DNA from 2 places in the Paraburkholderia sp. J41 genome. Region 2 is predicted to be linked to the other one. Evidence: riboswitches for the same ligand, from Rfam matches in the RefSeq annotation. Region 2 holds a riboswitch; the other holds the start of a gene.
The links. A riboswitch is a leader RNA that binds a small molecule or an ion and turns the genes downstream of it on or off. The one in region 2 is predicted to bind thiamine pyrophosphate.
Positions count from the first base shown of each region.

Region 1: it holds a riboswitch for thiamine pyrophosphate, as region 2 does, so the genes downstream of both, thiC (phosphomethylpyrimidine synthase ThiC) here and U5805_RS24835 (FAD-dependent oxidoreductase) in region 2, are expected to answer to the same signal.

Region 1 covers NZ_CAJMZE010000036.1:45,888-61,288, forward strand. Annotated here, with positions in the region: gene U5805_RS26750 (glycine zipper 2TM domain-containing protein) at 113-343, opposite strand; gene thiC (phosphomethylpyrimidine synthase ThiC) at 525-2,456, opposite strand; TPP riboswitch at 2,555-2,684, opposite strand; gene U5805_RS26760 (GreA/GreB family elongation factor) at 2,766-3,173, opposite strand; gene U5805_RS26765 (EamA family transporter) at 4,081-4,995, shown strand; gene U5805_RS26770 (entericidin A/B family lipoprotein) at 5,238-5,375, opposite strand; gene U5805_RS26775 (ferritin-like domain-containing protein) at 5,747-6,283, shown strand; gene U5805_RS26780 (MFS transporter) at 6,318-7,538, opposite strand; gene U5805_RS26785 (phosphodiesterase) at 7,670-8,497, opposite strand; gene U5805_RS26790 (ABC transporter ATP-binding protein) at 8,520-9,563, opposite strand; gene U5805_RS26795 (ABC transporter permease) at 9,560-10,486, opposite strand; gene U5805_RS26800 (ABC transporter permease) at 10,498-11,322, opposite strand; gene U5805_RS26805 (ABC transporter substrate-binding protein) at 11,354-12,370, opposite strand; gene U5805_RS26810 (substrate-binding domain-containing protein) at 12,539-13,630, opposite strand; partial or broken gene U5805_RS26815 (Arm DNA-binding domain-containing protein) at 14,344-14,643, shown strand; gene U5805_RS26820 (hypothetical protein) at 14,749-15,401, opposite strand, start outside.
Region 2 covers NZ_CAJMZE010000030.1:38,112-53,512, forward strand. Annotated here, with positions in the region: gene U5805_RS24790 (lipid asymmetry maintenance protein MlaB) at 145-417, opposite strand; gene U5805_RS24795 (ABC transporter substrate-binding protein) at 414-1,046, opposite strand; gene U5805_RS24800 (VacJ family lipoprotein) at 1,278-2,351, opposite strand; gene mlaD (outer membrane lipid asymmetry maintenance protein MlaD) at 2,365-2,919, opposite strand; gene mlaE (lipid asymmetry maintenance ABC transporter permease subunit MlaE) at 3,004-3,780, opposite strand; gene U5805_RS24815 (ABC transporter ATP-binding protein) at 3,777-4,598, opposite strand; gene thiE (thiamine phosphate synthase) at 4,789-5,913, opposite strand; gene U5805_RS24825 (thiazole synthase) at 5,910-6,728, opposite strand; gene thiS (sulfur carrier protein ThiS) at 6,948-7,145, opposite strand; gene U5805_RS24835 (FAD-dependent oxidoreductase) at 7,200-8,366, opposite strand; TPP riboswitch at 8,668-8,782, opposite strand; gene U5805_RS24840 (ABC transporter ATP-binding protein/permease) at 9,221-10,978, shown strand; gene U5805_RS24845 (SDR family NAD(P)-dependent oxidoreductase) at 10,975-11,766, shown strand; gene U5805_RS24850 (MFS transporter) at 12,284-13,606, shown strand; gene U5805_RS24855 (D-amino acid dehydrogenase) at 13,653-15,029, shown strand; gene thpR (RNA 2',3'-cyclic phosphodiesterase) at 15,052-15,401, opposite strand, start outside.

The sequences.
Region 1 (15,401 bases), on a different contig from region 2:
CGACGCCGCTCGTTGCAACACGGATCGTCGGGATTCGAAAGCGCCTAGGTGCGAACGGGCGGCGCGGCGTTGCAGGGCGCTGCGCCGCCCGTTCGCGGCATGGCGGCAGAAATTACTTGCCGACCTGATTGCCGATGATGCCGCCCACGGCCGCGCCGCCGACTGTCGAAAGCGCGCTGCCGCCCAGCGCCGCGCCCGCGACGCCGCCGACACCCGCGCCGATCGCCGTATCGCGGTCGCGTCTCGACATGTTGTCGCAGGCGGAAAGACTGCCGAGCACGGCGACGAGCGAAGCCGCCGTGACCAAAGTGCGCCAGGTGCGCGTGCGAGCGAGCGTTTTCATTATTGGACTCCTTGATTGACAGATGGGCAGTGCGCCGTGCGGCGCGTCATGCGCTCGCGCGCACTTCGCACCTCCAGTACACCCATGCTAGGCAAGCGATCCGTTTCCGGGTGTATGCGCTTGTCAACGAGTTGTCGGAGTCGTTAAAAAATGTTTCACGCGCGCCCGCGCCGCAGCGGGTTCATTGGCGGTGGTAAATCTCGGCGCCTTGCTTGACGAACTCGACGGCCTTGACTTCCATGCCCTTTTTCAACGCTTCGTCGTCGCTCATGCCTTGTTTGGCGGCGAAGTCGCGCACGTCCTGGGTGATCTTCATCGAGCAGAAATGCGGGCCGCACATCGAGCAGAAGTGCGCGACCTTGGCGGAATCCTTCGGCAGCGTTTCGTCGTGGAATTCGCGCGCCTTGTCCGGGTCGAGGCCGATGTTGAACTGATCTTCCCAGCGGAATTCGAAGCGCGCCTTCGAGAGCGCGTTGTCGCGCACCTGCGCGCCCGGATGCCCCTTGGCGAGGTCGGCCGCGTGCGCCGCGAGCTTGTACGTGATGATGCCTTCCTTCACGTCGTCCTTGTTCGGCAAGCCCAGGTGTTCCTTCGGCGTCACGTAGCAGAGCATGGCGGTGCCGAACCAGCCGATCATCGCGGCGCCAATGCCCGACGTGATGTGGTCGTAGCCCGGCGCGATGTCGGTCGTGAGCGGCCCGAGCGTGTAGAAGGGCGCTTCGTCGCACCATTCCAGTTGCAGGTCCATGTTTTCCTTGATGAGCTGCATCGGCACGTGTCCGGGGCCCTCGATCATCACCTGCACGTCGTGCTTCCACGCGATCTGCGTGAGTTCGCCGAGCGTCTTGAGTTCGCCCAGTTGCGCTTCGTCGTTGGCGTCGTAGATCGAGCCGGGACGCAGGCCGTCGCCCAGCGAGAAGCTCACGTCGTATTCCTTCATGATTTCGCAGATGTCTTCGAAATGCTCGTAAATGAAGGATTCCTTGTGATGGGCGAGGCACCACTTCGCCATGATCGACCCGCCGCGCGAGACGATGCCCGTCATGCGGTTGGCCGTGAGCGGCACGTATTGCAGCCGCACGCCCGCGTGGATCGTGAAGTAATCGACGCCTTGCTCGGCCTGCTCGATGAGCGTGTCGCGGAAGATTTCCCACGTGAGGTCCTCGGCCTTGCCGTTGACCTTTTCGAGCGCCTGATAAATGGGCACCGTGCCGATCGGCACCGGCGAGTTGCGGACGATCCACTCGCGCGTTTCGTGAATGTGCTTGCCGGTCGACAGATCCATCACCGTGTCGCCGCCCCAGCGGATCGCCCACGTCATCTTGTCGACTTCCTCGCCGATGGAGGACGTCACCGCCGAATTGCCGATGTTCGCGTTGATCTTCACGAGGAAGTTGCGACCGATGATCATCGGCTCGCTCTCCGGGTGATTGATGTTCGCGGGAATGATCGCGCGGCCGCGCGCGACTTCCTCGCGCACGAACTCGGGCGTGATTTCCTTGAGCGCGTCCTTGCCGAACGCCGCCGCGCCGAACGCCTGACCGGCGTGCTGGCGGCCCATCATCTTGGCGAGCTTTTCGCCGTTGGGGCCGCTCGACTTGAGGCTTTCGAGGTATTCCGCGCGGCGCTGGTTCTCGCGAATCGCAATGTATTCCATCTCGGGCGTGACGATGCCCTGGCGCGCGTAGTGCATCTGCGTGACGTTCTTGCCGCCTTTCGCGCGGCGCGGCGTGCGATGCAGGCCCGGAAAGCGCAGCTCGGCGGTGGCCGGATCGGCGGCGCGCTCGCGGCCGTAATCGGAGGAGAGGCCCGGCAGCGCTTCGGTGTCGCCGCGCTGCTCGATCCACGCCTGACGCAGCGCGGGCAGACCCGCGCGAATGTCGATCTTCGCTTCGGGGGCGGTGTACGGGCCGGAGGTGTCGTAGACGTAGATCGGCGGATTCCTCTCGCCGCCGAACGCCGTGGGCGTGTCCGCCTGGGTGATTTCGCGCATCGGCACGCGGATGTCGGGCCGCGAGCCCGTCACGTAGACCTTGCGCGAATTGGGCAGCGGCGCGATGGCGGCTTCGTCGACGTGCGCGGTGGCGGAAATGAATTTGGGATTGGCGTTCATGCCGGTCTCTCCATGCAAAGCATTGTGGGAACGACGCTTAGCAGGAGACGAGACGGAACGTGGACGGACTTCGCTTTGAAGGATGAGGCGCGAATGAGGTGCGAAGTCCGGACGCTTCCCTGCGCTGGCATTATCCAGATCAGGTTCAAAGGGTATTTCTCACCCGCGCGATACGCTGCACGACTTTCGTTCGATGCGGCGCATGACGCAGGACCCCCGCGTAAGCAAGGCCAAACGATACACCGCGCTGCGACGATCTGGCAAGTGCCGGCGCGCGCGAAATGTGCCAGGCGCCTCGCGGGCGCCGTCTTACAGCGAGAAGTCGTCGGCGGCTTCGGGCTGGAACAGAATGCGCTCGATCTTGAGCGTTTCCACGGCGCCGCCCGGCGTCGTGAAGCGCACCGTGTCGCCGCGCTTCGCGCCGAGCAGGGCGAGGCCCGCCGGCGAAAACACGTTGAGGCGTCCTTCTTCGACGTTCGCGCCCTGCGGATAGACGACGGTGTAGGTGAGCGCTTCGCCGCGGTCGTTCGCGAGCGTGACTTGCGAATTCATCGTGACGATGTTCGCGGCCACGTTGCGCGGCTCGACGATCTCGGCGCGTTCGAGAAACTCGTCGAGCATCGCCTGGCGCGCGGCGGCGGCGCCGGGTTCGGCCGCGCTCTTTTCGAGGCGTGCAAGATCGAGTTCGGTGAGGTAGCGCATTTTTCGGGATGACATGACGATTCTCCTTCCGGCGACGGATAAGGCGTAAGCAGAGGCGATGAAACAGCGGACGTGTGGGATCGGCCCGGCGCCCGACCGAACGGCTCCGGTGCGGCGAGGGAGGCGGTTCAGCGCGGACGCCGGGCGGCGTGAAGCGGTGCGTGAGGAACGTGCGGCGACGTCTGGGTCGCGAAGGCCATGAGGTCCGCCAGGGCGAGCGGCGCCGGCGGCGCGATGCGGTGTCGCCCGGCGTTGCCCGCCCGCGCGGGCCTCATGCCGTTGGCGCGGTCTTGCGCGCGCGCCGGCACGCCGCGCGTGAAGCGCGGCGAGGTGGCAAGCGAGCGGCAAGAAGCGGACTGCGGCATGAGAGCGATTGTTACGTGGTCTTGAAGTCGGGTTTTAGGGGGAAATCAAGCGTGAAAGCCAGGCGAAAGAACGAACGATCCTAGCACGATCCAACTCAGGCAGCGCAAGACGGACGCCTGATCCCACCAGGGCTTTTCGCTCGCCTCAAGCTTCTTTCGACGATCCCCGCATGCGCGATGACACGGCCGCGCAAATTTCTCAAAAATAGTCCCGCTTTACGTGCTGGCAACCGCCGCGCATAAAGGCGGATGAAAGCGTCCGCAACGCCGGGCGATGCTGCATAATGCGTGGCGCTCGCGCGCGGCAATGTCGTTATTAGACCGTGCGGCGTGCGCGTCGTTTATTTTGTTTGCTTCGGTTCATCCGGTTTTCCGCGTACTTCTCGCTCCCGCACCATGCCGTCGAGCTTTACTCGTCCCGCCGCGTTCTCGCCGGGACGCCCGCGCTCCGTTCCCTTCGTGATTCCCCTGGGTGCCGCGTCATGACGGCGTCGTTTCGCGTCAGGTCGCGCCGGTTGGCCACACGTTTCGCCGCCGGCGCGCTGCAAGCCGGGGCGATGCTCTGGCATCTCGCGCGCTCGGCGCGTTTGCCGCAATCGCGCGGCGGCCAGGTCGCGCTGGCGCTCGGCGTGGTGTATTTCGTGTGGGGATCGACCTACCTTGCCGTCCACGTCGCGCTCGAATCGTTTCCGCCGCTCCTGCTTTCGGGCTTGCGTAATCTGCTCGCGGGCATTGGCCTGTTCGTGTTCGCGCTGCGCCGCCGGCCCGTCATGCCCGCGCTCGTCGAAGTGCGCAACGCGGGCGTGGTCGGCACGATGCTCGTGGGTCTGTCGAGCGGCATGCTCGCCTATGGCATGCGCACGGTCGGCACCGGCACGGCCGCTGTCATGGTGGCCACCGTGCCGCTGTTCGCCACGATGATCGCCGCGCTTTCCGGGCGGCGCGTGGCGAAGGCGGAGTGGGGCGCGATCGCGCTCGGGCTCGTGGGCATTGCAATTCTGAGCCGGGGCGGCGGCGCGTCGGGCACGCCGGGCGGCTGTCTCGCCATACTGTGCGGCGCGCTGTTCTGGGCTGTCGGCGCGCATCTCGCGGGACGCCTCGCGTTGCCGAAGGATCTCTTCATCGCCACGGCATTGCAGATTGGCCTGGGCGGCGCGATCTCCACGGCGGTCGCGTGGATCAGCGGCGAACGCATGGGCGAGCTGCATTTTCTGCCGCTGGCCGCGTTCTTCTACTTGATGTTGATCGGCACCATGGCCGCGTATGTCGCGTACGGCTTTCTGATTCGCCACACGAGCCCGCTCGTGGCGAGCAGTTGCATGTACGTGAATCCGGTCGTGGCGGTGGCGCTGGGCGCGCTATTTCTCGGCGAGCCGATCACGCGGGCGACCATCGTCGCGACCGTGCTGATCCTGGGGAGCGTCGGACTGTCGTTTGCCTTCGACGACCGGCGGCGCACCAGGCGGACGTGAGGGAATCGCGTGACGATTTAACGCGATCGCGTAACAGGCGTTCGCAAATCCGCCGCACTTCCGCAGCAAATCCGTCCCACTTCGCAAATACGTCCGGCCGCGCCGCGAATTGCTTCGCGGCGCGGCCGTTCGCGTGGCTTGCGTGGCTTTTCGCCTTTCACATCTGGCCGGCTTTCATCCCCGATGCGCACATTACAACGCCGCGCATTCGGGGGCCGGCGATAACACCGTCTCGAGCCCGATTACTTCGCCTTTTCGGCGGAGTTCGTGACGGCGTGGCCGCCAGCGGAAACGTCCTCGCCGGCGCCCGCAATCGTATTGCAGGCCGAGAGGCCGGCGATCGAAGCGGTAACAAGAAAGAGGGCAATCAGGCGTTTCATGAGCGTGTTCTCCACGGTGTCTAGGAACCCTTGCTTGCGCACGGGGCGTGCCTGAAAGGTTGGAATCAGATAGCTGCAAGGCCGGGTCCGGCGTTTGCGCTAGGCGGATGTCGGCGCGACGCGGCGTGGCGGGGAGCAGCCTCATGGCGAATCACCGTCGCGGCATCGCGCCTGCCCAGGAATCGACGCGAAAACGTGCAAGCGTTGCATATGCGTTGCACGTCAAGCGTGACACGTTCGATCCGTCGACGGCGGCCGAATTGCAACCGAATTGCAACCGGCTGCAAAGCGGCTCGCGACGGACGGCGTGTGCGAATTCCCCAGCATGCCTATCCACCCCACACAGGCACTAACGTTCGAAGGAGAGTGAGATGTCGACTACCCACGCCTCGTATGAATTCGATCTCAAGCGCGTACGCGAGGAAGCTCGCCGCAATCTCGAGGATGGTCCCGTCACGGAGAACTACGGCGCCGATCGCGAGACCGTGCTCAAGTTGCTCAACGATTCGCTTGCCACGGAACTCGTGTGCGTGCTGCGCTACAAGCGCCACTATTTCATGGCGAAGGGCATCGAGTCCGAAGCCGTGGCGCAGGAGTTTCTCGAGCACGCGAACGAAGAACAGCAGCACGCCGACATGCTCGCCGCGCGCATCGTGCAGCTTGGCGGCGAGCCCGACTTCTCGCCCGCGAACCTGAGCGAGCGTTCGCATTCCGAGTATAAGGAAGGCAAGAATCTCGAGGACATGATCCGCGAGAATCTGATCGCCGAACGCATCGCGATCGAGAGCTATCGCTCGATCATTCAGTATCTCGGCGACGGCGACACGACCACGCGCCGCATCTTCGAGGAAATTCTCGCGGTGGAAGAGGAGCACGCCGACGACATGAGCGACCTGCTCGACAAGTAATTCGCGTAAAAACCGGCACGCTTGCGGCGCCGCGTTATTGCGCCGACGAAGCCCGAGCGCCCGCGCCTTCGCGCGGGCGCGTCGCATAGTGAATCCAGCCCGCGAGCGCGGTGAACGCGAGCCCGGCGAGACACGCGCCCACCCAGCCGAACGCGTGCCACGTCACGGCGCCCACGGCCGAGCCCGTCGCGCCGCCGATGAAATAGCAGACCATGTACACGGTATTCACGCGGCTGCGCGCCTCGGGCCGCAACGCGTAAATGCGCGACTGGTTGGAAATCTGCGCGGCCTGCACGCCCACGTCCAGCACGATCACGCCGATCACCAGACCCACGATGCTCCTGCCCGAAAAGGCGAAGATCACGAACGCGAGCGCGAGCAGCGCGAGCGAAAGCGTGATGACGGCGCGCGGCCCGCGCTTGTCGGCGGAACGTCCCGCCCACGGCGCGGCCAATGCGCCCGCCGCGCCGACGATGCCGAACAGCCCCGCCGCCTGCGGCCCGAGATGAAACGGTTCGCCCGCGAGCAGAAAGGTGAGCACGGGCCAGAACAGGCTGAACGCCGCGAAGAGGCACGCGCCCGTGGCCGACGCCTCGCGCAAGCCTTTCAATTCCACCGCGAGATGCCACATCGAGCCGATCAGCTTGCCGTAGCCGAGCGTCGAAGTGGGCTGGCTTTTCGGCAGTTTCTTGACGATGACCACGGCGAGCACGAGCAGCGCGACGATCGACGCGCCGAACACCGAGCGCCAGCCGAAGTATTGGCCGATGAAACCGGCCGCCGTGCGCGCGAGCAGAATGCCGAGCAGCAGGCCGCTCATTACCGTGCCGACCGCGTGGCCGCGCCCTTCGGGCGGCGCGAGTTCGGCGGCGAACGGCACGGCTTGCTGCGCGATGGTGGCGAGCACGCCGATGGCGAGGCTGGCGGCGATCAGCACGACGAGCGTGGGCGCCGTGGCCGCGACGAGCAGCGCGACGCACACGAGCGCGATCTGCAACAGGATGATGCGGCGGCGGTCGTAGCGGTCGCCGAGCGGTGCGAGCAGTAGCATGCCGAGCGCGTAGCCGAGCTGCGTGGCGGCCGGGACGGCGCCGATCCACGCGGCGCCGGACGGAAAGCTCTGACGAAAGTCGTCGAGCAGCGGCTGGTTGAAATAGATGTTCGCGACCGTCACGCCCGCGATGGTCGCGAGCAGGAGCAGCAGGCCGCGCAGCGACCGGCTTTCGCCGGCGGTTGCGGAATCGGTGTGGGACATGGTTCGAGGCGGGCGGAGCCCGAAATACGTCGACGGTGCGTCGGCTGGCTTGGAGCGTGCCGATCATACCGGAGCGCGCGCAATCGCGCTGACGGCGCCGCGGGCGTCCCACGGCGCTTCGGACGCTCGCTTCACGCGATCAATTCGCCCGAAGGATCGTGAAACGGGTAGGGACCGTCGAACGCGTCCACGTAGCCGTGGTGCGTGACGAGGCCGCCGCGCGCGTCGTAGCGATGCATCGCGTACGCGGGCGGTTCGAGCGTGAACGTCGAAGGCGCGCCGGGCGCGAGATCGAGCGTGACCTGATGCGCGGGCGCGGGCGCGGCCGAAGCGATCGTGCCGCCGAAGCGCACGAACATCGGCCGGTGAACGTGGCCGCACAGCACGCGCTCCACGTTCGGATGGCGAGCGATCAGCGCCTCGAGCCGTTCGGCGGCGCGCGGGTCGAGGCGAATCGCGTCCATGTGCGCGATGCCGCAATCGAACGGCGGATGATGGAGCGCGACGATCACGGGTTTGCCGCGCGCGGCGTCCAGTTGGTCCGCGAGCCACGCGAGCCGCGCCTCGCAGAGCGTGCCCGCGCTTTGGCCCGGCTGCATCGAGTCGAGCGCGATCACGCGCAGCGCGCCGAGATCGACGGCGTACTGCACGAATTCGCCGCCTTCGCGCAGCTCGGGCCGGTCCGCGAACACCTCGCGCAGCGGCTCGCGCGCGTCGTGGTTGCCGATCAGCAGCCAGTACGGGATTTCCAGCGTGTCGAGAAACGTTTTCAGATGCCGATATTCCTCGGCCGTGCCGCGATCGACAAGATCGCCGGTGACGAGCACGGCGTCGGGGCGGGGCGCGAGCGCGTTCACGCGGGCGATGGCGCGCGCGAGGCTGGCCGCCGTGTCGACGCGGCGATAGGCGAGCGCGCCCGGTGGCTTGATGTGCAGGTCGCTGAGCTGGACGAGCAGCATGGAAATCTCCGCTTTGTAAGAATTACGCGAGCGCGATGAGCGCTTCCGGCGCGATCGAAATGCCGACGGGCGTGCCGCGCGCGAGTTCGATGCGGCCCGCGACATCGACGAAAAGGGCGTCGGGCGCGGCGCCGCCGATGGTCAGGCGCGTGCGCTCGCCAAGAAATGTCGATTGCTCGATCACGCCGCGCAGGTTCGCCGTGGCCGGCTCGGCGAGCGTGGCGTCCTCGGGGCGGAAAAAGCGCTCCGCCGCGCCGTGCGCGCTTGCCTTGCCGCTCACGGCCACGGCGCCGCCGCTCGTGCGCAGCATGCCGTCCTGCCACTGGCCGGCGAGACGGTTGAGCATGCCGACGAACTGCGCGACCGCGCGGCTCGCCGGTCGGTAGTAAATGTCGCGCGGCGTGCCGATCTGCTCGATGCGCCCGGCGCTCATGACGACGATGCGGTCGCCCAGCTCCATCGCCTCGGCTTGATCGTGCGTGACGTACACCGTGGTGACGCCGAGTTCGCGCAGCAGCACGTTCATCTCGCCGCGCAAGGTGTCGCGCAGACGCGCGTCGAGCGCCGTGAGCGGCTCGTCGAGCAGCAGCACGCGCGGGCGCGGCGCGAGCGCGCGGGCCAGCGCGACGCGTTGGCGCTGGCCGCCCGAAAGCTGGCCGACAGGCTTCGCGGCGTGCGCTTCGAGGCGCATCATCGCGAGCAGTTCGTCGACGCGGGCGCGCGCCTGAGCCTGCGGCATGCGCTGGATTTTCAGGCCGTAACCGATGTTGCCGCGCACGTCGAGATTCGGAAACAACGCGTAGTTCTGGAACACCATGCCGACCTTGCGCCGCTCGATGGGCAGCGCCGTCACGTCTTCGTCGCCGAACCGGACGCGGCCGCCCGCGTCGGGCGCTTCGAGCCCCGCGATCATGCGCAGGGTGGTGGTTTTGCCGCAGCCCGACGGCCCGAGCAGCACGAGCGTTTCGCCCGCGCCGATCGCGAGATCGAGCGGCTCCAGCACGCGCGTGCCGCGATACGTTTTTGCGCAATGCGCGAGCGCGACCGGAACGGATTCGAGTTTCATTCGGAGTCCTTCTGTTTTTGCCGGCCTTGTCTGCCGGTTCTTGCAGGCATGCCCGGCACGTCCACGCCGAACCACTGCATCGCCACGAGCAGCGGCATCGTCATCAGGAAGAACAGGATCGTGTACGCGCTGCCGACTTCGATGCGCAACGACGCATAGGTATCGGCGAGACCGACGGGCAGCGTCTTGGTGTCGGGCGTGTGCAGCATCCAGGTGAGATTGAATTCGCCGATGGAGAGCGTGAGCACCGCGAGCGCGCCCGCGACGATGCCGGGCCGTGCGTTAGGCAGCACGATGGTCACGAAGCGCTGAAAGAAGTTCGCGCCGAGACTGGCCGCGCCTTCTTCGAGCGTGCGCAGATCGGCTTGCGAGCAGACGGCCGCGACGGGCCGCACCATGAACGGCAGCGTGAACACCACGTGGCCCACCACGATGAACGCGGCGCTCATGCGAAATGCCGTGAAGCCGCCGTAGACCACGAGCAGCGCGAGCGCCGAGGCGAGCCCCGGCAACGCGACGGGCAGCACGAGCAGTTCCTCGATCGCGCGCGAAAGGCGCGTCTTGCTGCGCGCGAGCGCATAGCCCGCGGGCACGCCGGTGAGCAGCGCGAGAACGAGCGTGGCCGCCGCGACTTCGAGCGAGAGGGACACGCTCGCGTGATATTGCGTCCAGACTTCGTCGAGCCAGCGCAGTGTGAGGCCGCTCGTCACGCCGCGAAAATAGTTGACGGTGAGGCCCGCGACGATCGACATCACGACCGGCACGATGAGAAACGCGCAGGTTGCGAGCGTGACGAGCCATTGCGCGCACGCGATCCCGCCGCGTGTCGAGAGCCTGGCGAAGCGGCGCGGCGTGCGTCGTGCGTCGGGCGCGCGTTCGTTTCGCGGTTTGGGCGAGGCCGTGGACGAGGGCAGCGAATTCATGCGCGCGCTCCTCACGCCGTGGCCGCGACGGCCGAGCCCGTCACGCTGCGCGCGAGCGTGAGCACGGCCCACGTCACGAACCCGAGCACGATGGACAGACCCGCCGCCGTCGCCATGTTCGCGTTGAGCGTGAACTCGGTGTAGATCGTCATCGGCAGAACGTCGATGTCGGTGGCGAGCGTGAACGCCGTGCCGAAGGCGCCCATTGCCGTCGCGAAGCAGATCGCGCCCGCGGCGACGAGCCCCGGCGCGAGCGCGGGCAGGATCACGTCGCGAAAGACGCGCCATGGAGAAGCGCCAAGCGAGCGCGCGGCTTCTTCGAGCGAAGCGTCGAGCTGGGCCGCCACGGCAATCACCGTGACGATCACGCGCGGAATCGAAAAGTACAGATAGCCGACGAAGAGGCCCGCCATCGAATACGCGAACACCCAGCGCTCGCCCGTCAAGCGCAGCGCGAGCGCGCCGATCAGCCCCTGGCGTCCCGCGAGCATGATCACCATGAAGCCGACCACGACGCCCGGAAACGCGAGCGGAAACGTGAGCAGCGCCAGCAGCGCGCGCCGTCCCGCGAAAGCGCGGCGCGCGAGCAGCAGGCCGCAGATCGTCGAGATCGCGAGTGTCGCGGCGGTCACGGCCGCCGAGAGCATGACGGTGGCGGCAAGGCTTTTCATGTAGCGCGCATTCGTCAGGAGTGCCTGGTAGGTACGCAGAAAATGACCGTCCGCGCTCACCTGCACGAGCGCGACCATCGGCAGCAGCCAGAAGGCGAGAAACACGGCGAGGGCGGGCGCCACGAGCGCCACGCGCCAGCGCAGCGGAAAAGTGAGGTCGTGCATGAATGAAGCGGAAAATGAGCGAAAAAACGGATCAGTGCATGAGCTGGAGATAGCGCTCGCCGAAGCTTTGCTGCTGCGCGGCCATCTTGCCGAAATCGACGGGCCTGGCGCGCGCGTACTCGCTCGCGGGCAGGAACTTCGCGGCCGCCGCGGGCGAGAGCGTGTTCGCGCGCACCGGCCGCAGATATGCGTTGGCCCAGAGTTTCTGGCCTTCGTCGGAGAGCACGAAATCGAGCACCTTCTTGCCGTTTGCGGCGTGCGGCGCGTTCTTCACGAGGCTCATCACGTAGGGCACGGAAATCGTGCCTTCCTTCGGGATCACGAATTCGACGTTCGCGCCGTCCTTGTATTTCGCGCGATAGGCGTCGAAGTCGTAGTCGAGCAGGATGGGAATCTCGCCCGAGAGCACGCGCGCGTAAGCCGTTTGCTTCGGCACGATCGGCTGGTTGGCCTTGAGCTTGCCGAACCAGTCGAGGCCCGGCTGGAAGTTGTCGAGCGTGCCGCCGAGCGCGAGATTCACGGCCACGGCGCCCGCATAGCCCACGAACGCGCTGGACGGATCGAGATAGCCGATCGTGCCTTTGTATTCGGGCTTGAGCAGGTCGGCCCACGAGCGCGGCACCGGCTTGCCGTCGAGCGCGTCCTTGTTGACGAAGAAGCCGAGCGTGCCCGAATGGATCGCGAACCAGTAGCCTTGCGGGTCTTTCTCGTCGGCGGGAATGTCGTTCCAGTGCGCGGGCTTGTACGGCGCGATCACGCCTTTCTCCTTCGCCTGGAACGCCGACGACACGCCCAGATAAACGACATCGGCGACGGGGCTTTTTTGCTCGGCCATCAATTGCGCGATGGCCTGGCCCGAGTTCTTGTTGTCGAACGGTACGCGAATGCCGGTTTTTTGCTGGATCGCCTGGATCTGCGCGGCCCAGTCGGCCCATTCGGGCGGGCAGTTGTAGCAAATGGCCGTTTGCTGGGCGTGCGCGGCGAGCGGCGCGGCCAGCGTGGCGAGCGCGAGCGGGAGCGCGGCGCATGCGCGGCGCGCGGCGCGCAACGGCAGAAAGGCGCGAAGCGACGAATGTGACGAATGTGATGAAAGCGACGAAAGCGAAAACAGGCCGGCAAAGGCGAGTCGGCGGGTCACGGCGGGTCTCCAGGTCGGGTAAAAAGCGTGCTGATCGTGTCGGGCGATGGATGCGTGCGTCGGGTGCGCGCGCGACGGTCAGGCGAGGTCGATGCCCGGCTCGCCCAAACCGCCGCGCGGACCGAACGCGGCGCGCGCATGGCGCACGTGCGCGGCGGCGAGCGGCGCGTGCGCGATCGCGGCGACGGTGCCGCCCATGCGCAAGCGATGCGGCAGCGTATGCGCGAGCGGTCCCACGTAATGGCCGCCGATGCGCGCCATCAGCCGCTGCCACGCGGCGCGGCCGATTTCGGCGTTCGGCGTGCCGATGCTCGCAAGCGGCGGCGCCAGCAGTTCGCTCATCGCGAGGCCGTCGAAGCCGAGAATCGACATATCCTGCGGCACGCGCATGCGCGCGCGGCGCAGGCCGCGCATCACCACCATCGCCAGCAGATCGTTGCTGCAAAAGAGGGCGGTCGGGCGCGCGGGGCCGCTCGTCAGATGCGAGAGCACCGAAGGCGCGAGTTCTTCGGCGTTGAAATCGACTTCGAGCGCGGGCAAGGGCGCGAGGCCGGCCTGGTTCATCGCGAGCGCGTAGCCCGCGTGGCGCTGGCGCGCGCGGTCGGAGGCGGCGAGCGTGCCGGCCAGCATGAGAATGCGCCGGTGGCCGTGGGCGATCAGCATGCGCACGCCGTCGTAGGCGGCCTGATGGTTGTCGGCGGACACGGACGGGCGGCGCCTCGTGTCGTTGTGCATCAGCACGTAGAGCGGGCCGTCGGCGTCGAGTTCGTCGAGCAGCGGGTGCGTGTCGGCGTCGGCGACCGTCAGGATCAGCCCTTCCACGCGCTGCGCGCGCAACGTTTCGATTGCGTGACGTTCGCGCTCGGCGTCGTATTGCGTCGTCATCAGCATGAGACGAAAGCCCTGCGCGGAAGCAAGATCGTCGATGCCTTGCAGGCATTCCGCGAACACGGGATTGGCGAGCGTGGGCAGCACGACGCCGATCAGGCGCGTGCGTTCGCCGCGCAACTGGCGGCCGAGCGGGCTGGGACGGAACTTGAGCGCGTCGATGGCTTCGCGCACGCGCGCGAGCGTGACGGGATTGACGGTATGCGGCGCGTTGATCGCGCGCGAGACGGTGGCGATCGAGAAGCCCGCGTGTGCGGCGACATCCTTGATGGTTGGCGTCATGCGTTGCGGCCCCGGCGTCGTTGTAAACGTTTTCGATGCCGGGATTATCGGAACGCCATATGACGGGCCGATGACGCGCGCCGAGGCTGCGGGCCTCGCGCTGCCGTCGTCCTGGCCTTGGGGCTGCGCGGTGCGCAATGGTAGAATCGCGTCCGCCCTGCCGGGGTGATGAAATTGGTAAACATAGCGGACTTAAAAGATTGAGTGCCCGACCGGAAACGGCCGGTGCAGAACCCCTCAAATTCGGCGAATCCCCTGGGGCTCGCGGCGCGCGAGCGCCCGGCCGCCGAGGCAACGCCGAGCCAAGCCCGCAGTCGCGCACGACGCGGCGGCGTGGAAGGTGTAGAGACTAGACGGGGGGCGCCTAAGGCGGCGCGCGGCGTGCAGACGCGGTGTGCGGCGACGGCGAAGGCATAGTCCAGCGCACGAACGCGATCCTCCAGGGAAGCGCGGCGTCGAAAGACGTGGTGTGACGAAAATCCGCCGCCTAACGGCCTGCCGGTTCGAGTCCGGTCCCCGGCACCAAGTACTCTCCAAACGAGTTCAACGGTTTACTTAAAACCCCGCCAGATAAAGCCTGGCGGGGTCTCCAAAGGTTTACCACCGATAATAACCTCCATCGATGGGTTGTTTAGGGGTTCTCACGAATCCAGCGCTCGGTGGGAAATGCACAACCCCTGCTAGTGCAAGGACCTTGGGAGCAGACATGGCATCTGTCCGACGTCACTATCCGTAACGCGAAGCCGAGTGAAAAACAGCAGAAGCTGTATGACGGCGGCGGCCTGCTGCTCGTCACGCCAACGCGCAGCAGACGATGGATTTTCAAGTACCGTTTTGCCGGAAAAGAAAAGAGCCTTGCACTTGGCGTCTATACAGACGCGCCGCTTGCCGATGCTCGCAAGCGGCGCGACGACGCTCACGAAAAACTGGCGGCAAGCATTGATCCGGATGAAGCGACGAAGGCCGACAAGTGCGCCGCCCGTCTCGCCGCCGCCAATTCATTCGAAGCTGTCTACGCCATGGACATTGTTGGCAGTGATTTGTTGCCCCTTTGTTCGGCTTGGTGGGGAATTTTCTTGAAAGTTGTGATTGTTCTGCCTCGCTACAGATCATTTATGTCAACGACAGTAGCCTATGTCTTCACAGCGGAGCCATTTTTCTATTCTCAGGCCGTGCGACGACACATAGTCAACGAGCCAATATCGGCCACTATCTGATTTTTTTACCAAACTCACGCCATCACCTTTAATGAGATACGATCTATCGATGCCGGATGAAGTCGGGGAGTTAAATAAATATGCTTTATTTATAATAACGGTTTTTATGCTTGATATGGGGGTATTCTCAGCGATCTGGGTATCTGAGCAGATAACTCTTTTGAGCGTTCGCAGCAAAATCGGGTCATCAACAATTTCTTTGTTTTTGTAAAGTATCGATAAATTAACGTCATCTTTTGGCGTCAAATATTTCCCTTGACCAAGTAGTAATAGCATTGCCGCGGGATATGCGTTCACCGGTTCCGATAATGCGGAAACATTGAATCTTGCGATTCGCTCTATAAATCCATTGATTTCATCCTTTTCCAAGTCCTTGTTTGGCTGCACGTCGATTTTTTCAATTTTACCAAGATGAAGTGTCGTTTGGACAGTGCCAACCGATACTAATGAGTCGCGATTTGGAATCACATAATTATACGTGACACTTCCTTCCATTCCGCCTGAATTGGTAATGATTGACAGGAAACCCATATCACTTGCTCTTATAGTGGGAA
Region 2 (15,401 bases):
TGGCAGGGAGAAGCCACCGCTGCCGCTGCGCGGCATCGTGCCGCTCGAACGCCCTGTGCCTGACGCAGCTTGGTGCGGTTCGGTGCGGCTTGGTGCGGCTTGGTGCGCGTCGGCACGCGTTCGGCTATCGCCGGGCGGCGCGCGTCAATGTCGCTCGTGCAGGAGCGTATCGACGCCGTAGGCGCGCGCAAGGGACGCGAGCGCGGGAGGCAGGTTGATCACGGCGAGCGTTGCGCCGCGTTCGCGCGCGGCACGCTGCCACGCGATCAGGACGGCAAGCGCCGACGAATCGAATTGCGTGAGCGCCGCGCAGTCCACGGCGGTCGCGCCCGCCGCGATCTGCGCGAAGCCCGCCGAGAGCGCGGCCTTCGCGCTCTCGTGGGTCAGCGAATTGCCGGTGGCGAAGCGTTCGCTCACGAGGTTGCCTTGCCCGAAGCGAGCTGCTGATTGCGCTGCGTGAGGAACTGGATCAGGCCGTCCACGCCGCCTTGCTGGATCTTTTCCTGGAACTGCTGCTGGTACGCCTGGATCAGCCATGCGCCGAGCACGTTGATGTCGTACACGCGCCAGCCTTGCGCCGTCTTGTAGAGGCGATAGTCAAGCTCGATCTGCTGGCCGTTGTTCAGCACGGTCGAACGCACCACGACGTCGGTGTCGTCGGGGTTCGCGCGGAACGGCTTGTACTGGATCTGCTGGTCGCGGACCTGCGCGAGCGCGCCCGAATACGTGCGGATCAGCAGCATCTTGAACTGCTCGATCACCTGCTGCTGCTGCTCCGGCGTGGCGGTGCGCCAGTTGCGGCCCATCGCGAGCTGCGTGGTGCGGCGGAAGTCCGTGTACGGCAGGATCTTCTCGTTCACGAGCTGCGTGATCTTGTTGACGTCGCCCGCCTGGATCGACTTGTCGGTCTTGAGCTGATCCAGCACCTGCTGCGTGACCGTCTTGATCATCGCGTCGGGGTTGCTGGTGTCCACCGATTGCGCGAACGCGCTACCGGCAAACGAAACAAACATGGCGAAAAGCGGATACAGAAAGAATTTTTTCATAGCAAATCCTGCAAGTTGGGGATAAGCGCCCCGTTGTGCGCAAAGATTGGAGCCAACGATATCACGCGAGTTCTATCTCGCTGTGTCAAAAACTGACAGCAAACGGGAACAAGCGTTTCTGCTTGTTACAGCGCGCTTTCATTGACGACAGCCGGCGATGGCGCGCCAGGCGCGCGCCCGGCGCGGCGGCATGCATTCGCGCCGCGAGCCGGGCGTGCCCCGCCCGGCAACTCAGCGCAGACGCAGCATGCCGGGATAACCCAGGCGCGCGGGCGGAATCATCTGGTCGCCGGGCACGCTGGTTTGCGACGCGCCAGCCGGCGCCGCCGCGCCGTCCGGACCTTCGAGCGCGGCCGGTGCGGTGGTGGTGTCGGCGTTGGGAATCGCGGGCGGCATGCTTGCCGCAGAGGGGATGGCAGCACGCGCGGTGCCCGAAGCGGGCGTGGCCGCCCGCGCCGCCGAAGCGCCCGTTGCGCCCGTGGCCGCGGCGCCTGCCGCGCCGCCGGCGGCGGCACCCGCAGCACCGCCGGCCGGAGCCGCGCTGCCGTCGTCGCCGCCGTCGTCGTACTTCGGCAACGGTGCGCTGTCGCCGTAATCGGGCACGCTGTTGCCGCTCGCCGCGCGGCCGTCCGAAAGCAGGTAACGGCGGCGTTGCAGGTACGTGTTGCGCACGAACGAATACTTGTCGATCGCGGCGCCTTCCAGCAGATCGCTCGCGCCCAGCAGGTTCGCGCGCGTGCTGATGACGTTCAGGCCGTAAAGCCCCCACGAGAGCGCCGCCGGATCGACGTAGCTGAGCGGATTGATGAAGTAGTTGCCGACGAGACCCACGCCGTCGCGCACCGTGCTCGGGCCGAACAGCGGCAGCACGAGATACGGGCCGGACGGCACGCCGTAGTGCCCGAGCGTGAGACCGAAGTCCTGGTTGTGCTTGGGCAGCTTCGCGGCCGACGCCACGTCGAACAGGCCGCCCACGCCGAATACCGTGTTGATCACGATCCGCATGATGTCTTCCACGCCGTCGGTGATCTTCAACTGGAGGAAGTTGTTCGCCGCGTTGTAGACGTCGCCGATGTTCGAGAAGAAGTTCGTGACGCTGTCGCGCACCGGTTGCGGCGTGACCTTCACGTAGCCCTGGGCCACGGGCTTGAGCGCGTATTGGTCGACCTTGTCGTTGAAGGTGTAGACCGTGCGGTTGAAGCCTTCCCACGGATCGTCCTTCGACGGCGTTTGCACCGTCGAACACCCCGCCAGTGCAAGCGCGGCGACGCCGAGCGTGATGGCGCGCATGCGTGTGGTTGTCATCGTTGTATTCTCCTTATTGGGCGCCCGCACCCGAGGCCGGCGCCGGCGCAACACCCGGCGCGGGCGCAGGCGCCGCCGCCGGGGCGCCGCCGCCGCCGGACTTCGCGGCGCCCGAATCGGCCGCCTTGCTGTACAGGAACTGGCCAATCAGGTTTTCAAGCACGATGGCCGACTGCGTCATCGAGATCGTGTCGCCCGCCTTGAGCATTTCCGAATCGCCGCCCGGTTCGAGCCCGATGTACTGCTCGCCAAGCAGCCCGGCGGTCAGGATCTTCGCGGACGTGTCCTTCGGAAACTGATATTGCTGGTCGAGATTGATCGTGACCAGCGCCTGGTACGTATTCGAATCGAAACCGATCGACGCCACGCGGCCCACCGTCACGCCCGCGCTTTTCACGGGCGCGCGCGGTTTCAGTCCGCCGATATTGTCGAACTTGAGCTTGACCGGGTAGGTCGGCTGGAACGACAGCGAACTCATGTTGCCGGCCTTCAGCGCGAGAAACAGCAGCGCGATAAAGCCCAGCACCACGAACAGGCCGACCCAGAAGTCGAGAGCATTCTTTTTCATCGTCATCCCAATGAGAATCCGTTGCGGCGCCGCCTGCGCGTTCGCCGCGAGGCCCGCGCGAGCGCACGGGCCAAAGCAACATACCTAGCTGAACATCAGCGCCGTCAGCAGGAAATCGAGGCCGAGCACCGCGAGCGACGCGTACACGACCGTTTTGGTCGTCGCGCGCGACACGCCTTCGGGCGTGGGCTTCGCCTCGTAACCCTGGTAAAGCGCGGTGAAGGTCACGGCGAACCCGAACACGATGCTCTTGATCACGCCGTTGCCCACGTCGGCCCAGACGTCCACGCCGCCCTGCATCTGCGACCAGAACGCGCCCGCGTCCACGCCGATCATCAGCACGCCGACCACATAGCCGCCGAGAATACCGACCGCGCTGAAAATGGCCGCCAGAATGGGCATGGCGATCACGCCCGCCCACATGCGCGGCGCCACCACGATGCGCACCGGGTCCACCGCCATCATTTCCATGGCGGTGAGCTGCTCGCCCGCTTTCATCAGGCCGATTTCGGCGGTGAGCGAGGTGCCCGCGCGCCCCGCGAACAGCAGCGCCGTGACCACCGGCCCAAGCTCGCGCACGAGCGAGAGCGCGACCAGCAAGCCGAGCGCCTGCTCGGAACCATAACGGTTGAGCGTGTAATAGCCCTGCAAGCCCAGCACGAAGCCGACGAACAGCCCCGAGACCGCGATGATCAGCAACGAATAATTGCCGACGAAGTGGATCTGCTTCGTGACAAGCCGCGGGCGGCGCAGCAGCGGAAAGAATTCGAGCACGAGACGCGCGAAGAAGCGCGACGCGTGGCCCGCGCGCGAAATCGCGCCGATCACGCCGCGCCCGACCGAACTGATGGCGCCGATCATGAGCGGCCTCCGCCAATGCCGAAGTCCGCGTCGAGCGGGACGTTCGTCGGGTAATGGAAGCGGAACGGGCCGTCCGGCGCGCCGTCGATGAACTGGCGCACGATCGGATCGGTCGAGGCGCGCAGTTCGTCGGGCGTGCCTTCGGCCTGGACGCGGCCGTTCGCCACGAAATACACGTAGTCGGCGATGGCGAACGACTCCGGCACGTCGTGCGTGACCAGGATGGACGTGGCGCCGAGCGCGTCGTTGAGCGTGCGGATGAGGTTCGCGGTGATACCGAGCGAAATGGGGTCGAGGCCCGCGAACGGCTCGTCGTACATCATGAGTTCGGGGTCGAGCGCGATGGCGCGCGCCAGCGCGACGCGGCGCGCCATGCCGCCCGAAATCTCGGAAGGCGCGAGGTCGCGCGCGCCGCGCAGCCCGACGGCGTTGAGCTTCATGAGCACGAGGTCGCGGATCAGCTCGTCGGGCAGGTCGGTGTGCTCGCGCAGGGCGAACGCGACGTTCTCGAACACCGACATGTCGGTGAAGAGGGCGCCGAACTGGAACAGCATGCCCATCTTGCGACGCAGGGCGTAGAGGCCGTCGCGCGACTGGGCGCCGACGTCCTGGCCGCCGAACAGCACCTGGCCGCGCTGGGCGCGAATCAGGCCGCCGATCAGGCGCAGCACGGTGGTCTTGCCGCCGCCCGAGCCGCCCATGACCGCCACCACCTGACCGCGCTTGAAGCGCATGTTCAGGCCGGACAGGACGAGCCGGTCGCCGTAGCCGAAGTCGACGTCGCGCAGCTCCAGGAGGGTCTCGGAAGTTGAGGGCACGTGGCTGACAGTCCATTTACACGAAGGCGGGATTATAGGGCCATCGTGGAAAACCTGCCGTGGCGCGCCCCGCCCATTTGATGTAAGCCTTCCGGGTCCGCGGCGCGCGACGCGCGCGTTGCGGAAGCCGGAACGGCCACCCGGCGCAAGCCCCGCGCACTGGGCGCGGCGCCTCGCTCGGGCGCGTCAATTATTGCGTAAACGCATTCTGCAACGCAGCAACGGCGGCAGCCGGGTCGCCGGCCTCGGTGACGGCGCGCACCACGGCTGCGCTGCCCGCGCCCGTGGCCAGCACTTCGGGCAGCACCGCGCCGTCGATGCCGCCGATCGCCACCATCGGCACCACGCCGTCGAGCAGCTTCACGTAGCGCGCGAGCCGCGCCATGCCCTGCGGCGCCGTGGGCATCGACTTGGTGGTGGTCGCGAACACCGCGCCGCACGCTATGTAGCTCGGGCGGAAATGCAGCGCCGTCAGGATTTCGAAATAGCCGTGCGTGGACAAACCGAGGCGCACGCCCGAAGCCGCAAGCGCGTTCAGATCCGCTTCGCGCAAATCTTCCTGGCCGAGATGCACGCCGTACGCGCCCGCAGCCATCGCTTCCCGCCAGTGATCGTTGATAAAAAGTTGCGCATTGTGGCGCTGCCCCGCCGCGACGCAGCGTTCGATCTCCGCCGTGAGCGCCGCCGATTTCGGCTGCTTGCTGCGCAATTGCACCGTTTTCACGCCGAAATCGAGCACGCGCACGACCCAGTCGGCCGTCGGCAGAACGGGATAGAGGCCGAGCTTCGCCGGGCACGGCGCGAACGGCTGCGCGGGCGCGGCGGGCAAGACGGCCACGCGCGGAAAGCGCGCGATGTCGACGGGCCAGGCGTCTTGTTGCCGGTCGTCGCCGTCGCGCCAGGCGAGCGCGAGCACGAGCGCGTCGTGCGGGTCGAAGCCGCAGTCGAGGAACGCCGCCAGCGCGGGCATCCAGTCCTCGGCGAGTTCGCCTTCGAGCGCGTAGCGCTCGCCGCCCAGATGCAGCGTGACGCGCGCGGCCTTCGGGTCGGCGTGGTCGCCGTTCGCGAGCGCTTCGATCACGCCCGCGCCTTCCGTCATCCAGCGCGCGATGTGGGCGAGATGAGGCGCGGCGTCGGTGACGACGATGAGGTCGCCGCCGTTGGGCGCGTCGGGCGGCGTGAGGCAGATGCGCCAAGGCGCATGCGTGGGCGGCCAGTCGCCGAGTTTCGCGCGGATGCGCTCGGTCGCGGCGGTGAGTTCGTCGGCGGGCGGCCAGAACAGTTCGCGGTTTTTCAGTTGCAAGGTGCCGGTCATTGCTTGTCTCCATCCTGGTGCCAGAACGGCATGCCGACGACGGGCGTGCTCGCCACCGCCGCCTCGCGCTCGGCCATCGGCCCCGCGAGCCAGGCAGCGCGGCCGGCCTCCACGCCCAGCGCGAACGCGCGCGCCATCGCCTCGGGATGCGTCGCCTGCGCGACCGCCGTGTTGAGCAGCACGCCGTCGAAGCCCCACTCCATCACCTGCGCCGCGTGCGACGGCAGGCCGAGACCCGCGTCGACGATGAGCGGCACGTCGGGCAAACGCTCGCGCAGCACGCGCAGGCCGTAGGGATTGATCACGCCCTTGCCGGTGCCGATGGGTGCGCCCCACGGCATCAGCGCTTCGCAGCCCGCGTCGAGCAGACGGCGGCCGATCACGAGGTCTTCCGTGCAATACGGCAGCACCTTGAAGCCGTCCTTCACGAGCCGCGCAGCCGCTTCGATGAGGCCGACCGGATCGGGTTGCAGCGTGTAGTCGTCGCCGATCAGTTCGAGCTTGATCCAGTCGGTTTCGAAGACTTCGCGCGCCATGTGCGCCGTCGTCACCGCCTCGTTGACGGTGAGGCAGCCCGCCGTGTTCGGCAGGAGCGGCACGCCGTGACGCTTGAGCAGATCGAAAAAGCCGGCGCCCGCCGTGCCTTCGTTCATCTGGCGGCGCAGCGCGACGGTGATCATGCCGGGGCGCGCGGCGGCCATCGAATCGGCGAGCGATTGCAGCGACGGATAGCGCGACGTGCCGAGCAGCACGCGGCTCGCGAAGGTTTCGCCGTAGAGCGTGAGCGCGTCGGCGGAAGTCGTGGGAGTGGTCATGACAGTGAATCCTGGTGTGACGTCTGGCATTGCGTGAGCGCTGGAATCGGCGGAAATCGGCTTGAATTCGTGTGGATTCGCGTGATCGGCTCGAATCCGAATAAATCCGCGTGATCGGCTCGAATCCGCGAAATCGCCGTTAATCCGCGAAATCCGCACCAATCCGCGCGCATCGGCCTGGTTCGCGCGAAGCCGCGCAAGGCCGCGGCCGAACGGCGTTCAACCGCCCGCGACCGGGCTTACGACGTCGAGGCGGTCGCCGGCCTTCAACGCGCGCGCGCCATGCTGCGCGCGCGCCACGAAATCGCCGTTCACGGCGACGGCGAAAGGCGGACGCGCGCCGTAGGCGGCGAGCGCGTCGGCGACGGTCGCGTCGTCGGGCAGCGTGAGCGGCTTCTGGTTGATCTGGATGTCCATATGAATGTCGTTGGCTACTGACTGAGGATTGCTTCCCGAACTCGCGCGCAAGCCTCAAGCCGGCTCGTGCGCGCCCTGCGCATGCAGCATCTCGCCCCAGCGCGAGGCGCGGCGCCACGTTTCGAACGAATCGGCGTCGGTCACGCGCGCGTCGAACAGCGCTTGCGCGACGCGCACGGCTTCGTCGGCCACGGCGGGCGCGATCATGAAACCGTGGCGATACAGGCCGTTCAGGCGCAGCGTCGACTTGCCGTCCCAAAACAGCGCGGGACGATGATCGGGCAGCGTGGGACGGCATTGCGAATTGAGTTCGAGGATGCGCGCCTCGCCGAACGCCGGATGCACGGCGAACGCCGCGCTCAGCAATTCGAGCGCCGAGCGCACGCTCACGGGCGAGCGGTCCTCGCCCTCGATCTCGGTTGCGCCGATCACGTAGACGTCGTTTTCCTTCGGCGCCAGATAAAGCGGATAACGCGGATGCAGCAGGCGCACGGGCCGCGTGAGGCCGATGCCCGGCGCGTGTACGCGCGCGACTTCGCCGCGAATGCCGCGCAGGCCCGGCAACGCCGGCTTGGCGCCCAGGCCGCGGCAGTCGATCGTCACGCGCGCGCGCGGCAAATCGGTTTCGTCGACGCTCGTGTTCCAGTGCGTTTGCACACCGCGCTCGGCAAGCCCGGCCGCGAGCGCCGCCAGCGCCTGGCGATTGTCGAGTTGACCCTCGCCGTCGAGCAGCCAGCCGCGCGCGAAGCGTCCGGCGAGCGCCGGTTCGGCGGCGTCGATCTGCGCGCCCGCGAGCGCGACGAAGTTGGCGTCGGCCAGCTCGCGCGGCGCGTTCGCACGCACGCGGCGCTCGAACAGCGGCGCTTCGGTGCGGTCGGCGCTATGCCAGACGACGAGCGTGCCGTTGCGCTGGAAGAACACGGGCTCGGGCAGCTCGGCGAGAATACGCGGCCAGCTTTCGAGCGACGCCACGCCGAGTTCGGTGATGAGCAATTCGGCGACGGCGGCTTCGGCGAGCGGCGCGAGCATCGCGGCCGCGACCCACGCCGCGGCTTCGCTGCCTTCGGGGCCGCCGCGTTCGTACAGCGCGACGCGATGCCCCGCGCCCGCGAGACGCCACGCGACCAGACGGCCGCTGAGGCCGCCGCCGAGCACCGCGAAGTCGGGCGTGCCGCCGGCGCCGGCGCTGCTCGCGGCGCGATCGAAACGAGCGCCGCTCATGACGACGCTCCGTCACGCGACATCGGCGAAAACCGGAGCGATACGCATGCCGATACGCCGGCGCTGAACGCGAAAATGAGGGAACAAGCTGAAAAAGTGGCAGTCATCGGTTCCTTTCCATATGGGGACAACAACGTACCCAAGGACGAAACCGGCTTGCAAGGCCGACCGTGGAAGCCGTGCCGGCGCGCGAAACCCGCGAGGAAAAGCCGCGGATCGAAGCGCCGGGCTGACCGCCCGGTGGGAAAGCCGGCGCTCGCGCGAGCGCCTCATGCAACGGCGCGCAGCGAGAAATACCGGCCAAGACTTTCTGGAAACTTCCCGCGCCGGTATTACCCGGATCGGGTGCGAAGGGTCTCTCTCAGCCTCACTCGCGGCATGCCCGGCATACCGGTGAAGCACCCCTGTTTCGTCATCGGCCATTAGACCACAAAACGCGCGGCGCCCGCAAACCTCGGCGGCGCGGCGCGCGGGCTCTGGCACAATCGCCGGGAACCTCGGTTTCGGGCGGCTTTTCGCCGGCGCGGGCGGCTTTGGCCGCGCCTTCGCGCGCGTTCCGCGTCGATTCGGCGCGTGTCGCGCGCGCAGTGAGACAATGAGCGCCGAACCGCGACGCTCGCGGGACGGCCGCCGCGCGCTTTCGCTTCATCGCGCACGGCGCCGCGCGAGGCCGCCGACGCGGGTCGTCCGCAACCGGCTGTCCGCAACCGGCTGTCCGCAACCGGCCGTCCGAAACCGGCCGTACGCAGCCGGCCGTACGCCGGTCGTCCGCGCCGTTGCGGTTAAGACTCCTTTAAGCGGCCGGCGACAGAATCGCTGCAAAAAATCGCCGCCGGTCCACCATCAGGATGCACATGACCAACCAATCTTCCCGCGCCACGCCCGATCAGAACGAGCACCAGAAGATCACCGCGTGGAGCCTGATCAAACCCTACTGGGTGTCCGAGGAACGCTGGATCGCGTGGAGCCTGCTCGTCGCGATCATCGTGATGAACCTGCTCGTCGTGTACATCAACGTGCGGCTCAATAGCTGGAACGCCGACTTCTACAACGCGCTGCAAAACAAGGACGTCAAGCAGTTCCCGCATCTGCTGATGATTTTCACGGGGCTCGCGTTCGGCTTCATCATTCTCGCGGTGTACGGCCGCTATCTGCGTCAGATGCTCGGCTTTCGCTGGCGCCAGTGGCTCACCACGCGCTTTCTGAACGAATGGCTCGGCAAGGGCGCGTTCTACCGCATCGAGCGCGACCATCTCGCCGACAACCCCGACCAGCGGATCAGCGACGACCTCCAGTCGTTCGCGACCACCACGCTTTCGCTCACGCTCGACCTGCTTTCCACGGTCGTCACGCTCATCTCGTTCGTGACGATTCTCTGGACGCTCGCGGGCGCGCTCACCGTCACGCTGGGCGGCACGCCCATCGCCATTCCGGGCTACATGGTCTGGGCCGCCGCGCTCTACGCCGTGTTCGGCTCGCTCGTGATCCAGAAGGTCGGCCACCCGCTCGTGTCGATCAATTACCAGCAGCAGAAAGTGGAGGCCGATTTCCGTTTCGGCCTGATCCGCCTGCGCGAAAACGCCGAGCAGATCGCGTTCTACGACGGCATGGACACCGAGCGCAACAACACGCAAGGCCTCTTCCAGCACATCCGCGACAACTGGTGGCGCGTGATGAAGTACACGAAGCGCCTTACGTTCGTGCTGAGCTTCTACGGCCAGATCGCCATCATTTTCCCGCTCGTGGTGGCCGCGCCGCGCTACTTCGCGGGCGCGTTCACGTTCGGCGTGCTGATGCAGATTTCGCAGGCGTTCGGCACGGTGAGCGATTCGTTCTCGTGGTTCATCAACAGTTACGCCACGCTGGTCGAATGGCGCGCCACGGTGAATCGTCTGCGCGAATTCGTGCGCGTCGTGCATTCGCCGCGCCTGAAGGAAAGCGTCTCGCCGGCCACCGAGCACGGCGGCATCAACCTGCATTACGTCGACGGCAACGAACTCGCCACCGACCGCCTGAAGCTCGCGCTGCCCAACGGCACGCCGCTTTCCACCGTGCGCGACATCGCCATCAAGCCGGGTTCGCGCTGGCTCGTGCGAGGCCCTTCGGGCGCGGGCAAGAGCACGCTGATGCGCGCGCTCGCGGGGCTTTGGCCGTTCGGCGAAGGCTCGATCGACGCGCCCGTGGACGCGCGCATGATGTTCATTCCGCAGCAGAGCTATCTGCCGATCGGCACGCTCAAGGCCGCGCTCACCTACCCGTCGGCCGCCGAAACCTATAGCGACGACGAATGCCGCGAAGCGCTGCGCGCCTGCCGCCTGGAGGATTACGCCGATCGCCTGAACGAGTCGGGCCACTGGACCCGCGTGCTTTCGCCGGGCGAGCAGCAACGCCTCGCGGGCGCGCGCGTGCTGCTGCACAAGCCCGACTATCTGTTCCTCGACGAAGCCACCAGCGCGCTCGACGCCGACAACGAAGGCCGCCTCTACAAGCTGTTCGTCGAACGTCTGCCGAAGGCGGCCATCGTGAGCGTCGCGCATCGCGAGTCGCTTGCGGCCTATCACCACGAAACGCTCGAAATCGAGCGCACGCCCGAGGAGCGCGTCGCGGCATGACCGGCGCCGATCGCGTCGCGCGGCATGGCGTGCCGCGCGTCGTTCTCATCACGGGCGCGGGTTCGGGCATCGGCGCCGCGCTCGCGCGCCGGCTCGCCTCAACCGGCGTCGCGCTGATGCTGCACGCGCGCGGCGCGGACGCGGCGGCGCGCGCACGGCTCGAAGCGGTCGCCGCGCAGTGCGCCGGCCAAGGCGCGGCGTGCGCCACGTTCTGCGCCGATCTCGCCGAACCCGGTGCGGCCGCCGCGCTCGTCGATGCCGCGCTGGCGCGCTTCGGCGCGCTCGATCAGCTCGTCGCCAACGCGGGCCACGCGCAGCGCCAGACGCTCGCCGCACTCGACGCGCATTCGCTCGCGCACGCGTTTTCGGCCATGCCCGCCGCCTTCGCCGCGCTCGTGCAGCACGCGCGGCCCGCGCTCGAACGCTCGGCGTGCGCTCGCGTGGTCGCACTCAGCTCGTTCGTCGCGCACCGTTATCGCGCCGACGCGCCGTTCGCCGCCACCGCCGCCGCGAAGGCCGCGCTCGAATCGCTCGCGAAAACCGCCGCCGCCGAACTCGCGCCGCTCGGCATCACCGTGAACTGCGTCGCGCCCGGCTACACGCGCAAGGACGCGGGCCCGACGCCGGAAAACGCGCCCGCCTGGGAACGCGCCGCCGTGGCCACGCCGCTCGGCCGCGTAGCCGATCCCGCCGATATCGCCGAGCTGATCGCCTTTTTGCTCTCCCACGCCGCGCGCCACATTACCGGCCAGGTGATTCATGTGGACGGCGGCCTGACGCTGGGCTGATTGTGCGTCGGGTTTGCGCCGGTCAGCCTCGCTGATTCATGCGCATTCCGGGCGCATTCCGGGCGCATTCCGGGCGCATTCCCGCGCGCGTTTCATTCGCTCGCTATCGAATCAAGCCCGGAATCGGGCCGAAGCATCGGGCCGAAGCATCGGGCCAGGAATCAAGCGAGGCATCAAACCGAATCCAGCCCGGCCCGGCAGCGCCGACAAGACCGCCAACAAGACCGCCGACAAGGCCGCAAACCGGCCGCGCCGCCGCCGCGCGCAAATTGTTCCCTCGCAAGGGCAGCGCCTCACGCCGTAAAATACCCCGCATCCGCGCAACGCAACGGGCAACAACCGGGCAACAACCGGGCAACAACCGGGCAACAACCGGGCAACAATCGGGCGAAACCGGAACGGCGCGCGCCCGGCGCGGCGCTTCACCGCCGCCGCCTGCTTCGTTTGCCCCGCTCGCGCGAGACGCCACTGCCGTTTCGGCGGATCGTGGCGCGCACAACAACAGGGGAGACACGCGATGAGCGCTTTTCAATGGTTCACCGAGTTGAACGGCCGCGAGCGGCGCACGCTCTACGCGGGCTTCGGCGGCTATGCCGTCGACGCGTTCGACTTCATGATCTACTCGTTCCTGATTCCCACGCTGATCGCCGGGTGGGGCATGACGAAAAGCGAAGCGGGCCTGATCGCCACGAGTTCGCTGATCTCGTCGGCGCTCGGCGGCTGGCTCGCGGGCATTCTCGCGGACCGCTACGGCCGCGTGCGCGTGTTGCAGTGGACCATCGCCACCTTCGCCGTCTTCACCTGCCTTTCCGGCTTCACGCATTCGTTCTGGCAACTGCTCGCCACGCGCACGCTGCAAGGCATCGGCTTCGGCGGCGAATGGTCGGTCGTCACGATCATGATGGCGGAGACGATCCGCTCGCCGCAGCATCGCGCCAAAGCCGTGGGCACCGTGCAAAGCAGCTGGTCGTTCGGCTGGGGCGCGGCGGCCGTTCTCTACTGGGCGTTCTTCGCGCTGCTGCCCGAGGAATATGCGTGGCGCGCGTGCTTCTGGATCGGCATCCTGCCTGCGCTGTGGATTCTCTACGTGCGCCGCAACGTGAGCGATCCCGAGGTGTTTCTCGCCACGCGGCGCGCGCGCGAGAACAATGCGGGCGCCGGCAAATCCAGCCATTTCCTGCGGATTTTCGCGCCCGGGCATCTCGCCACCACGCTGCTCGGCAGCGCGCTGTGTACCGGCATGCTGGGCGGCTATTACGCGATCACGACCTGGCTGCCCACGTACCTCAAGACCGTGCGCCATCTCTCCGTGTTCAATACGAGCGGTTATCTGATCGTGCTGATCGTCGGCTCGTTCACGGGCTATATCGTCGGCGCGATCCTGTGCGACAAGATCGGCCGGCGCGCCTCGTTCATTCTCTTCGCGATCGGCTCGTTCGCGCTCGGCATGGCCTACACCATGCTGCCGATCACCGACACCGCGATGCTCGCGCTCGGCTTTCCGCTCGGCATCGTCGTGCAGGGCATTTTCGCGGGCGTGGGCGCGTATCTTTCCGAGCTGTATCCGAACGCGATTCGCGGCTCGGGCCAAGGCTTCTGCTACAACCTCGGGCGCGGGCTGGGCTCGTTCTTTCCCATTCTCGTCGGCACGTTCGCGCAGAGCATGTCGCTCGTGAAGTCGATCGGCATGGTCGCGGGCGCGGGGTATCTGCTCGTGATCGTCGCGGCGCTCTGCCTGCCGGAAACCAGGGGCAAGGTGCTCGCCGACGATGCCGCCACGGCCGCCGATTCCCGCACCGGCGCGGACGAAACCGCGCCTGCCCGCTCCGCTGCACGATGAGCCCGAACATGCTGCAATACCTCCCGTCCCTTTCCGCACGACCGGCATGAAAACGATCGTCCTCGGCGCCGGCGTGATCGGCGTCGCTACTGCGTACTATCTGAGCGAACGAGGCTGCGACGTCACGGTCATCGAGCGGGAACCGGGCGTCGCGCTCGGCACGAGCTTCGGCAACGCCGGCGTGATCGCGCCGGGCTACGTCACGCCGTGGGCCGCGCCGGGCATGCCCGCGAAGCTGCTCAAGTACCTGCTCAAACCGGCTTCGCCGCTCGTGTTCCGGCCCACGCTCGACGCCGCGCAATGGCGCTGGATCGCGCGCTGGCTGCGCGAATGCGATCTCGCGCGCTTTCGCGTGAACAAGCAGCGCATGCAGCGCATCGCGTATTACAGCCGCGAATGCCTGCACGCGTTTCGCGCCGCGCACGCGTTCGAGTACGGCCGCAGCCAGGGCTACCTGCAACTCTTTCGCAGCGAGTACGACCTCGCGCTCGCGCAACCGGCGCTCGGCGTGCTGCGCGACGCGGGCATCGTCTATCGCGAACTCGACGCCTCGGCCTGCGCGCAGGTCGAGCCCGGACTCGCGTGGTCGCGCGTGAAGCCCGTGGCCGGCATCTATCTCCCCGACGACGAAGCCGGCGACTGCGCGCGCTTCACGCGCGAGCTGCGCTCGGTGTGCGAGGCGCAAGGCGTGAATTTTCTGTTCGACACCGAAGTGCTCGCGCTCGAAGCCGCGGGCGGCAAGGTGAGCGGCGTGCGCGTGCGCGCGGTGCCGGGACGCGGCGCCGCGAACAACCGGCGCGAACGGCGCGAGTTGCGCCGGGAACTGCGCCGCGCGCCGGCCGAAGTATTGCGCCCGGCCGAATTCAACGAACCCGCCGACGCCACGCCGCAAACGCTCGCCGCGGACGCCGTGGTGGTCGCGCTCGGGGTGGAGAGCGCGGCGCTCGTCGCGCCGCTCGGCGTGCGCGTGCCGCTGTATCCGGTGAAGGGCTATTCGGCCACGCTGCCCGTGGTCGACGAACACAAGGCGCCGCGCGCCGCGCTCATGGACGAGTCGTTCAAGACCGCGATCACGCGCTTCGGGCCGTATCTGCGCGTGGCCGGCACCGCGGAACTCGGCAACCATCGCGCGACGCTGCGCGAGCAGGCGCTGCAAACGCTCATGAAAGTGCTCGACGACTGGTTTCCGCACGCGGGCGCGCCGTCTTCCGCGCAGTTCTGGGTCGGGCGCCGGCCGATGGTGCCGGACGGCGCGCCGCTGCTCGGCGGCTCGGGCGTCGAAGGACTGTGGCTCAACGTCGGGCACGGTTCGACGGGCTGGGCGATGTCGATGGGGTCGGGCCGCGTGCTCGCCGATCTCGTGACTCAACGCGCGCCGGAGATTGATCTCGACGGGCTGACGCTGGCCCGGTATCGGCGCTGAAACGGCTGGCGCCGAGCGGGCCTCACGCGAGCTTCACGGCGGCGAGCGCTTCGTAACGCGCGCCCTGCTTCGCGAGCGTGCTCGAATACAGCACGAGCGATTCGAACCGCAGCGGCGGCGGCAAGCGCGTGGCGCTCTCGATCGCGGACGCCGCAGCGGCGTCGCGCGGAAAGCGCGCGAGCGTCACATGCGGGCGAAACGCGCGCGCATCGAGCGGCAAACCGGCCGCGCTCATCAACGAACGCACGTGCGCGTCGAGCGCCGCGAACGCATCCGAACTCGCCACCACCGCGACCATCAGGCGCGGCTGCGCGCGCTTCGGCCAAACGTCGAGCATCGTGACGGGCGCGGGCGGCAGATACCGGACGTGAG